Regions from separate parts of the Rahnella aquatilis CIP 78.65 genome, predicted to be linked through region 1. Evidence: predicted binding sites of a transcription regulator. Region 1 holds the regulator's gene; the other holds the start of a gene.
What was found. The regulator PhoB, encoded in region 1, activates phosphate uptake and scavenging genes when phosphate is short. The targets are predictions, from matches to a motif close to CTGTCATAAAACTGNCNNAT.

Region 1 (5,914 bases):
CAACCGCACAAGATCTTGCTGAGATTTCGCCTGCATCTCTTCCAGCCCGGTAATGCGTTCGGTCAGCAAGGCACTTTGCTGCCGGACTTTCTGCTGCTGGTTCAGGGCGTCAGTCAGCGCATCTTTGGCCTGTTGCAGCTCCCGCGTCAGTTGTTCATGCTGGCTGATCAGTGCCTGAGTCTGCTGCTCTTCTTCGTCGCGGGCAGTCAGCCATTGTGTGATGTCGGCGGTGTCATGCAGCGTAAATGTCAGATTCAGCGGCGTACTGAGCTGTTGCCAGTTGGCGGTATGCGCATTCAGTTGCTGCTGATCCTGCTCCATCTGGGTTTGCAGACGCGTTTGCTGTTCTTTCAGGTTTTTGATCTTCGCCGCCAGTTCGATACCGCTGGCTTTTGCCGCATCGAATTCCAGTTGCATTTTCTCGACGCGCTGCGCCGTTTCAGAAGGTTTGATCTCCTGATAGTGTTCAACCGCCGGATGTGATGTCGAGCCGCACAGCGGGCAGGCCTGGCCGCTTTGCAAATTCGCGCGTTCGGCTTCGAGACTGACGATCAGCATTTCCTGTTTATGCAGCGCTTTGACGTCATTCAGATGTTCCAGCTGTTTCTGGCATTGCTGGCGGATCGCACCCAGGCGCTGTTCTTCCTCTGTCAGTTGCGTCTGATATTGCGCAAAATCTTTATGTTGTTGCTGCACGCGCTGGTTCAGTTGCGGGAAAATTTGCGCGAGTGAAAACAACTGCTGACGCACCGGCCTGAGCAGCATCAGTTCCTTTTGCCGTTTCTGCAAGGCCGCCAGCGGGTGCTGCTTTTCCAGTCCGGTCTGGCGCTGCTGTGCGGCGTTAAGGGCTTCGGTTAGTGCGGTCTGGCGGGTCTGATGCTGACGACTTTCTTCATCCAGCTTCTGGCGTTCCGCCGTGATTTGCAGCAACGTCGCGCTTTGTTCAGCGGCCTGTTTCTGCGACTCACCCACCGCCTGCTGTGTTTCCGCCAGCGATTTGCGCCATTGAGTGATTTCGCCGTCCAGCGGCAGGATTTTTTCTTCGATCAGCGTCTGCATCCGGCGCTGTTCTTCGGCCTGTGTCTGCCGTGCCGTTTGAGCCTGTTCTTGCGCCTGTTTCAGCGGCGTCAGCTGCACAAGCTGCTGTTCCTGCTGCTGCGTCAGTTGTGTCAGCCATTGCTGAAGGCGTTGTGATTCGTCCTGACAACGCTGGCGATCAACGAGTAACGGACGCAGTTTTTCTGCCGGTTCACTGCGCGCCAGTTGCTGTAACTGCGGCGCGGCGGCCAGATTTTCCTGCTCTGCGGCGGCCAGTTGCTGCTGAAATTGCTGCTGTTTTTGCTGCATCTGCTGCCATTGTTGCAGCCAGTTCAGATCCTGCTGGCGTTGCTGCGCCTGCTGGCTGAGACTGATTTCCTGCGCGTTCAGTTCAGCACGTTGCGCTTCCAGCGTCTGGCGCTGCTCTTCGCTGAGCAGTTCGATTCCGGCCATGCGCTGATGCAGGCCGTCCAGCGCAATACGCGCTTCTTTATGTTGTTCAAACACGCGTTCAGACAGCAACCCGTAAATTTCGGTGCCGGTCAGTTCTTCCAGCAGTTCGGCGCGGTCATTGGCATCGGCATTCAGAAACGCGGCGAACTGCCCCTGAGACAGCATCATCGATTTGGTGAAACGGCCAAAATCCAGCCCGGTCAGGGTGGCGATGGCGTCGAGTTTGTCGCGTACTTTATCGGCCAGGATTTTGCCGTCGGCCAGTAACGCCAGCTCGACTTTCGGTGCCTGCAGATTCCCGTCAGGGGAATTTTTGGCACGCCGCTGGCTCCAGAATGCGCGGTAACCCACACCTTTCACTTCAAACTCCACTTCCGCCAGTGATTCGGCAGTGTGGCGGGTCATCAGTTCGTTCTGACTTGGCGTGATATTCAGCCGTGGCGTCTGATGATAAAGCGCCAGACAAATAGCATCGAGCAGGGTGGTTTTCCCGGCGCCGGTCGGGCCGGTGATGGCGAATAATCCGTTGCTGGCAAACGGCTCGGCGGTGAAATCAATTTTCCATTCGCCTTCCAGCGAGTTCAGGTTTTTTAAACGAAGGCTGAGAATTTTCATCGTGGGCTGTCCTCCGCGCTCTGACCGCTGGTGACCTGTTCAACAACCTGCGCGAACAATGTGCGCATCCGCGCCTGACGGGGTTCATCAGGGGCCGGCTCCAGCGCCAGCCGCCGTTCAAAGACGTCGCTGACACTCAGTTCGCTGAGGGTTTCTTTTTCCTGCTGCCCAATACTGCTGATGCGTTGTTCTTTGCTGCGGCGTAACAATACGACTTCCACCGGCAGATCGGCCGTTAGCGCCTGAATGCGCCGTTGAATATCACTGAGGTAATCCTGCGTGGCGACTTCGATATCCAGCCAGACGGTTTTTTGCGCATCGCCGCCTTCGAACTGCGCCAGTTGCTTTTCAATCTCCGCCAGCGAGCCTTTGATTATCTGCATTGGCTGGAAAACGGGGATTTCCAGTGTCTCGATGGTGTTGAGCGTTGCGCCGTCGAAATCGAGCAGATATACGCTTTTGGCCTTGCTCAGCTCGTCAAAACTCAGGGCAATCGGCGAGCCGCTGTAACGGATATGATGCGTTTTGGCGACGCACTGCGCGCGGTGAATATGCCCCAATGCCACATAATCGACCGGCGGAAAGGCCTGCGCCGGAAACGCATCAAGCGTGCCTATATAGATGTCGCGCACGGAATCAGAGGTACTGACGCCGACAGTCGTCAGATGGCCGGTCGCAATAATGGGCAGCGGCACGCCCAGTTCGTCACGTCTGGCCTGCGCGGCCTGCCACAGTGCGTCATAATGCGCGGCGATGGCTTCCTGCAACGCCAGTTGTTTGTCGCTGCCGGACTGACCGGCCTGGCTGGCGAGCAGATCACGCGGACGTAAAAACGGGATGGCGCACAGTACCGCGCCCGGTTTTCCGTCACGCTGACGGAGCACTAAAACCTGTTCAGAAAGGTTTTCACCGACGGTAGCAATCACCCGCGTGTTCAGGCAGGAAAGTAGCTCGCGCGATTCATTGAGTGTGGCGACGGAATCGTGGTTGCCCGCCAGCACCACCAGCTGGCAGCCGGTGTGTTGTAATTCCACCACGAAGCGGTTATACAATTCGCGGGCATAACTGGGCGGCGATCCGGTATCGAAAATATCGCCCGCGACAATCACGGCATCGACCTGATGTTGCTGCACCTGACCGGTCAGCCAGCGCAAAAATGCCTGATGTTCGGCTGCACGGCTTTTAGTGAAAAAGTACTGGCCGAGATGCCAGTCTGACGTGTGGATCAGGCGCATGAGACTCCCGTATGAACCCTGGATGACGACGATGGGGCAAAGTATAAACGCCAGCGGGGGAAGCTGTCCCCGATAAATCAGACCAATTTCAGCAAGATGGCCGCTAAATAGAAGAAATGTATCTGTCATAGTTGACTGTAATGAACCATTCTTTTCATTCATAAATCTGTCACAAAACTGACGCATAATGGCGCCCGCAATCAAATAAAAGATCGCTAACCTATTGGCAGGACCTACGATGGCTAGACGTATATTGGTGGTTGAAGACGAAGCTCCAATCCGTGAAATGGTGTGTTTTGTACTGGAACAAAATGGCTATCAGGCCGTAGAAGCTGAGGATTTTGATTCAGCGATCGGGCAACTTGTTGAACCTTACCCTGAGCTGATCCTGCTCGACTGGATGTTACCTGGCGGTTCCGGTATCCAGTTTATTAAGCATCTTAAACGTGAAGCACTGACCCGCGAAATTCCGGTGATGATGTTGACCGCACGCGGTGAAGAAGAAGATCGGGTGCGCGGCCTTGAAGTCGGTGCCGATGATTACATCACCAAACCGTTTTCTCCGAAAGAACTGGTTGCCCGCATTAAAGCCGTGATGCGTCGCATCTCGCCAATGGCGGTGGAAGAAGTGATCGACATGCAGGGTTTAAGCCTGGATCCGTCGTCTCACCGTGTGATGGCCAATGAGCAGGCGCTCGATATGGGGCCGACCGAATTCAAGTTATTACACTTCTTTATGACCCATTCCGAACGGGTATACAGCAGGGAACAGTTGCTCAATAACGTTTGGGGCACTAACGTTTATGTGGAAGATCGCACGGTAGACGTGCATATTCGTCGTTTGCGTAAGGCGCTGGAAACCAGCGGACATGACAGAATGATCCAGACTGTTCGCGGTACCGGATACCGTTTTTCAACGCGTTATTGAGTCCTCACAGCGGAGAATCTGTGTGCTAGAACGTTTGTCATGGAAACGATTGGCCGGTGAATTATTTCTTTTTTGCCTGCCAGCGTTAATTCTCGGTATCTTCGTCGGCCATTTCGGCTGGCTCCTTTTTGTGTCGCTGGCTGCGGCACTGGGCTGGAATTATTACAATCAGCTCAAACTCTCACACTGGTTGTGGCTTGACCGCAGCATTACGCCGCCGAATGGTCGCTGGAGCTGGGAGCCGCTGTTTTACGGGCTGAACCAGATGCAGATGCGCAACCGGCGCCGGCGTCGCGAATTAGGTCAGCTCATCAAACGCTTTCGCAGCGGGGCCGAATCACTGCCGGATGCTGTGGTGCTGACCACGGAAGACGGCAATATTTTCTGGTGCAACGGGCTGGCGCAGGATTTGCTCGGTTTCCGCTGGCCGGAGGATAACGGACAACATATCTTCAACCTGCTGCGTTATCCGGAATTCCGGCTGTGGATCCAGACCCGCGATTTCAGCCGGGCGCTGAATCTGCAACTCAATAATGAGCATTACGTCGAGTTTCGCGTCATGCCCTATTCCGAAGGGCAATTGCTGATGGTCGCGCGCGACGTGACCCAGATGCGTCAGCTCGAAGGCGCGCGGCGTAACTTCTTCGCTAACGTCAGTCATGAACTGAGAACGCCGCTGACTGTCTTGCAGGGGTATCTGGAAATGATGGAAGACGCCAAGCTGGAAGAGCCTTTTCGCAGCAAAGCGCTCGATACCATGCAGGAACAGACGCGGCGGATGGACGGGCTGGTGAAACAGTTGCTGACACTGTCGAAAATCGAAGCTTCAGCGAATATTGATTTGCATGAAAAAGTCGATATTCCGGTGATGCTCGGTATGCTCGAACGTGAAGTGCAAACGTTAAGCAACGGCAGGCATGAAGTGGTGTTTCGCATTAATGACAAGCTGAAGGTCTTTGGTAATGAAGATCAGTTGCGCAGCGCGGTGTCGAATCTGGTGTATAACGCCGTCAACCACACGCCAGCCGGTACGCGGATTGAAGTCAGCTGGCAGCAAACGCCGCATGGCGCACAGTTCCAGATCAGTGATAACGGGCCGGGCATTGCGCCGCAGCACCTGCCGCGCCTGACCGAACGTTTCTACCGCGTTGACAAAGCCCGCTCACGCCAGACCGGCGGCAGCGGCCTCGGGCTGGCGATCGTCAAACATGCGCTCAGCCATCACCACACGAAACTTGAAGTCATGAGTGAAGTGGGGGTGGGTACGCGCTTTATGTTTACGCTGGCACCGAAGTTGATTGTTCCTCAGGAACAGGCCAGCCAAAGCGATGTGAAGGGATAAAAATCAAGCCACAGCAACAAGCTGTGGCTTCTTTTAGCAAATGATCTGTAAACCTTTTTCTTCGATTAACAGCAGTAAAAGCAGGGCGGCACCCGTTGGTTTCGTTTCGTTACGTTCCCATTTTTGAATGCTGTTAGCCGACATATTAATGAGTCTGGCCAGCACACCCTGACTGATTTTTTCTTTTTCCCGCAACGCACGAATGCGTTCAGCAGAGCTTTCTGCAAAGGCTTTCAGTCTTTCTTCCTGAACGGCCTCATCAACAATTTTGTTAATTTCACGCATCGTGGTTTGTGAAACCAC
Region 2 (5,914 bases), 370 kb from region 1:
GGGCGTTCTGGTCTTAGAGCTACTTCTGGCTCTGACGGTGATTATGTGGGGTTACGGAACACAGTTGTTTTAATGACTTATGAGATGAGGTTGTTACGCTCCCTCCCCTGCGAAGGGGAGGGTTGGGGTGGGGTATTAAACCTCTTCGCAGTGGACGAGATGAGCTATTTCAATCATGCCAGTTTTTCAACTTACTGGTTTTCCCGATCCCCGGATTGAAGCTGTTGGTCGGGTCGGCCTGCCGGTAGAATTCTTTCAGATGCGGTTTCGCCAGATACAAATGGCCGACGTTATGTTCGGCGGGATATTCCGCGCCTTTGGCATCGAGCAGTTCTAACATTCTGTGTTTCAGCGCCTTACTGTTTGCGCCTTTTTTGACGATGTAATCCTGATGGAAAACGTGGCACATGAAATGGCCGTAATACAGTTTTGCCACCAGCTGATTATCGATATCTTCCGGCAAAGTTTCGAACCAGTCACGGTCATTGCGGCGCAGTGCGATATCCAGTGCCAGAATATCTTCCACTTCTTTTTCATGTACCGCGTGATAACGCACGGCCGCACCGGCGGCAGCGAAGCGGTGCAGGAAGGCTTTCTTGCCTTCATCGGCGGAACAGATAAAGAAATCACCCTGACCCTCACTAAAGAAACGCGTCAAAAAAGTTCGGGCTTCGTCAATGCCGGGGCCGGACATTTTCAGCAATAAGTGATGTTCAAACCGGTCGCGGTACTGTTTCATCCGCGGCGGCAGATGATTCGGCAAAGCTTTGCTCAGGCATTGCATCACGCGGTCACTGAAATTTTTAGGCAGGAAAGGGACCTTACTGGCGTGTGCATCGAACTTTCCTTTGGCAGTAAACATATCCGGCATCTTGTCGGTGCCAAGTTTGTCGATCATCAGGAAAGTGTCTTTGCCGTAGACTTCGGTGATATCGAAAATATCCCGATGCATGTATTCCCCGGCAACCGGAAGGTTAGCGAAATCACGCAGGATCTGACGACGTAATTCTGTCAGCACCGCAGTATCGTTGGTGCCGATGTAAAAAACCTGCTGCTGCGTTTCTGCCGGGAAGGTATCCAGCCGCACGGCGAAAACGGCCAGCTTACCCGCACAACCCGAGGCTTCAAATAAACGTCGCTGATCGGCGTTGAAACGTGACGGCGTATCAGCATCCACTTCGCGGACACGCGAGGCATAATCGTGATCTGACGCCAGACGCTGATCATGCTGGATATCGGTTTCCAGATAATCGCCTTTTTCCAGACGTGTCAGGATTTCTTCCGGCGTTTCGCCAAGATTAATACCCAGATGATTAATCAGCTGTAACTCACCTTGCGCATCAATCTGTGCGTACAGTGCCATTTCGGTATACGCCGGGCCACGTTTCACCAGCGAACCGCCGGAATTATTACAGATCCCGCCGACCACCGATGCGCCGATACAGGATGAGCCAATCACCGAATGGGGCTCGCGGTTGTAGGGCTTGAGGATTTTTTCCAGCTTATAAAGGGTGCTGCCGGGAAAGCCGATCACCTGATGGCCGCCGTCGAGTAACTGGATTGTGTCTAGTTTCAGCGTGCTGAAAATCACAATGTCGCGGTCATAGTCGTCACCGCTGGGCGTCGAACCTTCGGTCAGCCCGGTATTGGCGGCCTGCATAATGACAATTTTGTCGGCGGCGATACAGGCCTTGAGCAATTGCCATTGCTGCAGCAGCGTTTGCGGAAATACCACCGCCAGCGCTTTGCCGCCACCGGATCGGAACCCTTTGCGGTAACGTTCAGTGTTGCTGTCGCCGGTTAAAACGTGGCGACTGCCGGCAATCTCTTTCAGCGTGGCGATGAGTGACTGATTATCCATTTCATCTTCCTTTTTTGATGTGATGCCATCTAATCATAGACTTAAATCATACTTATTACGTTAAACATCATTCGGGATATGGGTTAGGTAATTTCACTTAATCTGTTGCATTTTTGTCATGTGCTGTCCATTAAATCGTCATTGATGTGTCATAAAACTCGCGCTTAATGAACGCCAGATAACGAAAGCAACCGAGAGACAGCATCATGGCGCAAGCTCAACTTAAGCTGGCACAGGCTGAATATCCTCAGACCGGGCCGCAGCATCTGAATAAAGTTCTGGACGTCAAAGGCCTGGTGAAATCCTATAAATCGGGTCAGCGTGTCCTGAACGACATCAATTTTGATCTCCACGCCGGTGAATTCGTGGCGGTCATTGGCCGTTCCGGCGCGGGTAAATCCACCCTGCTGCATGTGCTCAACGGTACGATCCCGCTCACAGAAGGCAGTGTGGTGTGCCATTACGAAAACGGTGAGCAGCAACAACTGGCCGGGCTGACCGGCAAAGCGCTGCGTCGCTGGCGTTCCGGTTGTGGCATGATTTTTCAGGATTTTTGCCTGGTGCCGCGTCTGGATGTGCTGACCAATGTGTTACTGGGGCGTCTCAGTCATACCTCAACGTTCAAATCATTCTTTAATCAGTTCGATGACGAAGACCGCGCCCGGGCTATTTCTTTGCTTGAATGGTTGCACATGCTGCCGCATGCGTTGCAGCGGGCTGAAAACCTTTCCGGCGGCCAGATGCAGCGTGTGGCGATTTGTCGTGCCCTGATGCAGAACCCCAAAATTCTGCTGGCCGACGAACCGGTGGCGTCACTGGATCCGAAAAATACCCTGCGCATCATGAATGCGCTGAAAAAAGTCAGCGAAGAGAATATCGCCGTGATGGTCAACCTGCACTCGGTTGAGTTGGTGAAAGATTATTGCACCCGCGTTATCGGCATCGCGAAAGGGCAGATTATTTTCGACGGGCATCCGGATCAGTTAACTGACGGTATTTTGCATCAGTTATACGGTGAAGAACACGAAGCTATAAACAGTTAAACAATAACGTCATTTATTTTTTTGCAGTGCTTATTTCTACTTTCTCTCAATCTACACAAGGTCATCATTACATGAAGAAGTTATTACGTCTGGCAGTCTTCGTAGCAGGTTCTTTAACCGCAATGCACAGCATGGCAGAAGATGCTCCTAAAGAATTAAACTTAGGTATTCTGGGGGGCCAGAATGCCACTCAGCAAATTGGCGATAATCAGTGTGTAAAAGATTTCTTCGATAAAGAATTAAATGTGGATACCAAACTGCGTAATTCATCCGATTATTCAGGTGTTATTCAAGGTTTGTTAGGTAAGAAAGTGGATATGGTATTAAGCATGTCCCCGTCATCTTTCGCTTCGGTCTATATTAATAATCCGAAAGCGGTGGATCTGGTGGGTATTGTGATTGATGATACCGATAAATCCCGTGGTTATCACTCCGTTGTTGTCGTTAAAGCCGACAGCCCGTATCAGAAATTGTCTGACCTGAAAGGCAAATCATTCGGTTTCGCTGATCCGGATTCCACTTCCGGTTACCTGATCCCGAATCAGACATTTAAGAAAGAATTTGGCGGCACCACGGATAACAAATACAACAACTTCTTCTCCAGCGTGACCTTCTCCGGTGGCCATGAGCAGGATATTCTTGGCGTGCTGAACGGTCAGTTCGAAGGCGCCGTGACCTGGGCTTCAATGATCGGCGACCGGGAAACCGGTTATACCTCCGGCGCATTCAACCGCATGATCCGCATGGACCATCCGGATCTGATGAAGAAAATCCGCATTATCTGGGAATCACCGTTAATTCCTAATGGTCCGATTTTAGTGCGCAGCGATTTGCCACCGGCATTTAAAGCTAAGCTGGTTTCTGCCATTAAGAAACTGGATAAAGATGACCACGCTTGTTTCGTGAAAGCCGTGGGAGGCAAACAGCATATCGGCGAAACGTCACTGGCTGAATATCAGCAGATTATCGATATGAAGCGTGAACTGACTAAAGGCGGTCGCTAACCCGTAGCTCCCTCCCCTGCGAAGGGGGAGGAATAATGATTATCTGCAAATCGGAAATATTATTTTGAACAAAGACTTCAATCGTTATTACCAGCAGATACGCGGTAAACAAAAGCGGGAAGCGCTGATCTGGTCAGGGCTGATGCTGTTGTTATATCTGTGGTCAGGCAATGTTTCCGAACTTAATTTAAAAACGATTATTGTCTCTGCCCCCAGCTTCTTTGATTATATTGGTCAGACGGTGCCGGTATTACACTGGTCATTATTATTTGCTGACGGTCATACCGAAGGTTCACTGGCGTACTGGGGATATCGTCTCAATATTCAGCTGCCGCTGATTTGGGAAACTATTCAGCTGGCGTTGTCCTCGACGATATTGTCGACAGCGCTGGCGGTCGTGCTGGCTTTTCTCGCCGCCAGTAATACGGATTCGCCTAAATGGGTGAAATTCAGCATCCGTACTTTTGTCGCTTTCCTGCGCACCATGCCGGAACTGGCCTGGGCAGTGATGTGTGTGATGGCATTTGGCGTCGGTGCCATTCCGGGTTTTATCGCCCTGACGTTACACACTGTCGGCAGCCTGACCAAATTGTTCTACGAATCTATTGAAACCGCATCAGACAAACCGGTGCGTGGCCTCAGGGCCTGCGGCGCGGGGCGTTTGCAGCGCATGCGTTTCGCCATGTGGCCGCAGGTGAAACCGATCTTCTTATCCTACAGCTTTATGCGCCTCGAAATTAACTTCCGCCAGTCGACTATCCTCGGGCTGGTCGGGGCCGGTGGTATCGGACAGGAGCTGATGACCTCAATCAAACTGGACCGCTATGATCAGGTCAGCATGACGTTACTGCTGATTATTCTGGTGGTGTCGGCTATGGATTTTCTTTCCGGTAAATTACGTAAACGCGTTGTGGAGGGCACTTTCTGATGTTAACTGATGCGCTCGAACCTCATGTGGTCAGCAGCCTGAAGCAGCAGCACGGGCATCTGTTTGCCGCGCAGCGCCGCTATCTGCGCTACCTTGCGATACTGGCTGTCGTGATTACCCTCTACTACGTTTATTTCTTCAGTTATTTTGGCATTCCGTGGAGCGAAGTGGTGCGCGGCACCCGCGAAGTAGGGCGTTATTTCCTGCGGATGTTTGTCTGGCATAACGTTTCCGAATGGCCGTTTATGTATTATTTTTCGCAAATCGCCATCACGCTGGCGATTGTGTTTTCCGGAACCATCACCGCGTCTTTCCTCGCATTGCCGCTTTCATTCCTCGCGGCGCGTAATGTGATGTCGACGCCGGTTCTCAGACCCGTTTCCATGGTAATCCGCCGTCTTCTGGATGTTTTACGCGGGCTGGATATGGCGATCTGGGGGCTGATTTTCGTTCGTGCTGTCGGCATGGGGCCGCTGGCTGGTGTGCTGGCGATTGTAATGCAGGATTTAGGCTTGCTCGGCAAGCTTTATGCTGAAGGGCATGAAGCAGTAGATCGTTCGCCAAGCCGCGGCCTGCGCGCGCTGGGGGCTTCCCCGTTACAAACGCACCGCTTCGGGATTTTCACCCAATCCTTCCCGACATTCCTTGCGTTGTCGCTGTATCAGATTGAATCCAATACCCGTTCAGCTGCTGTGCTTGGCTTTGTTGGCGCGGGCGGGATTGGTCTGGTGTATGCGGAAAATATGCGTCTGTGGAACTGGGATGTGGTGATGTTTATCACACTGATTCTGGTGGCTATCGTGATGATTATGGATAAGATTTCCGCGATGCTGCGCGCCAAATATATCCTGGGCGAAGAGATTAGTTTATTCGCACCGGAAGAACGGAAAATGAAGCCGCCGGTGGAGCTTTATCGGTCGTAAATATTAAGGGTCTGACGCAGAATAAAGAAGGCGGCATCCGTGATGGAGGCCGCCTTTTGCCGTTATTGAATCCCCGGTGGTTTACTCGTCGAAATACCAGTAACCCTGATTCACCAGATCCGTTAACAGAGCGACAAATTCAGCATCCTGCAACG

Region 2: a site for PhoB is predicted at 2,008-2,027, ahead of phnC (phosphonate ABC transporter ATP-binding protein). Genes of this name have one in related genera too.

Annotation. Positions count from the first base shown of each region.
Region 1 is NC_016818.1:3,684,120-3,690,033, reverse strand. It holds gene sbcC (exonuclease subunit SbcC) at 1-2,106, opposite strand, end outside; gene sbcD (exonuclease subunit SbcD) at 2,103-3,341, opposite strand; gene phoB (phosphate response regulator transcription factor PhoB) at 3,580-4,269, shown strand; gene phoR (phosphate regulon sensor histidine kinase PhoR) at 4,292-5,611, shown strand; gene RAHAQ2_RS16735 (helix-turn-helix domain-containing protein) at 5,645-5,914, opposite strand, start outside.
Region 2 is NC_016818.1:3,312,888-3,318,801, reverse strand. It holds gene RAHAQ2_RS14965 (Yip1 family protein) at 1-73, shown strand, start outside; gene dld (D-lactate dehydrogenase) at 170-1,861, opposite strand; gene phnC (phosphonate ABC transporter ATP-binding protein) at 2,068-2,904, shown strand; gene phnD (phosphonate ABC transporter substrate-binding protein) at 2,976-3,908, shown strand; gene phnE (phosphonate ABC transporter, permease protein PhnE) at 3,973-4,836, shown strand; gene phnE (phosphonate ABC transporter, permease protein PhnE) at 4,836-5,759, shown strand; gene RAHAQ2_RS14935 (ribosomal protein uL16 3-hydroxylase) at 5,841-5,914, opposite strand, start outside.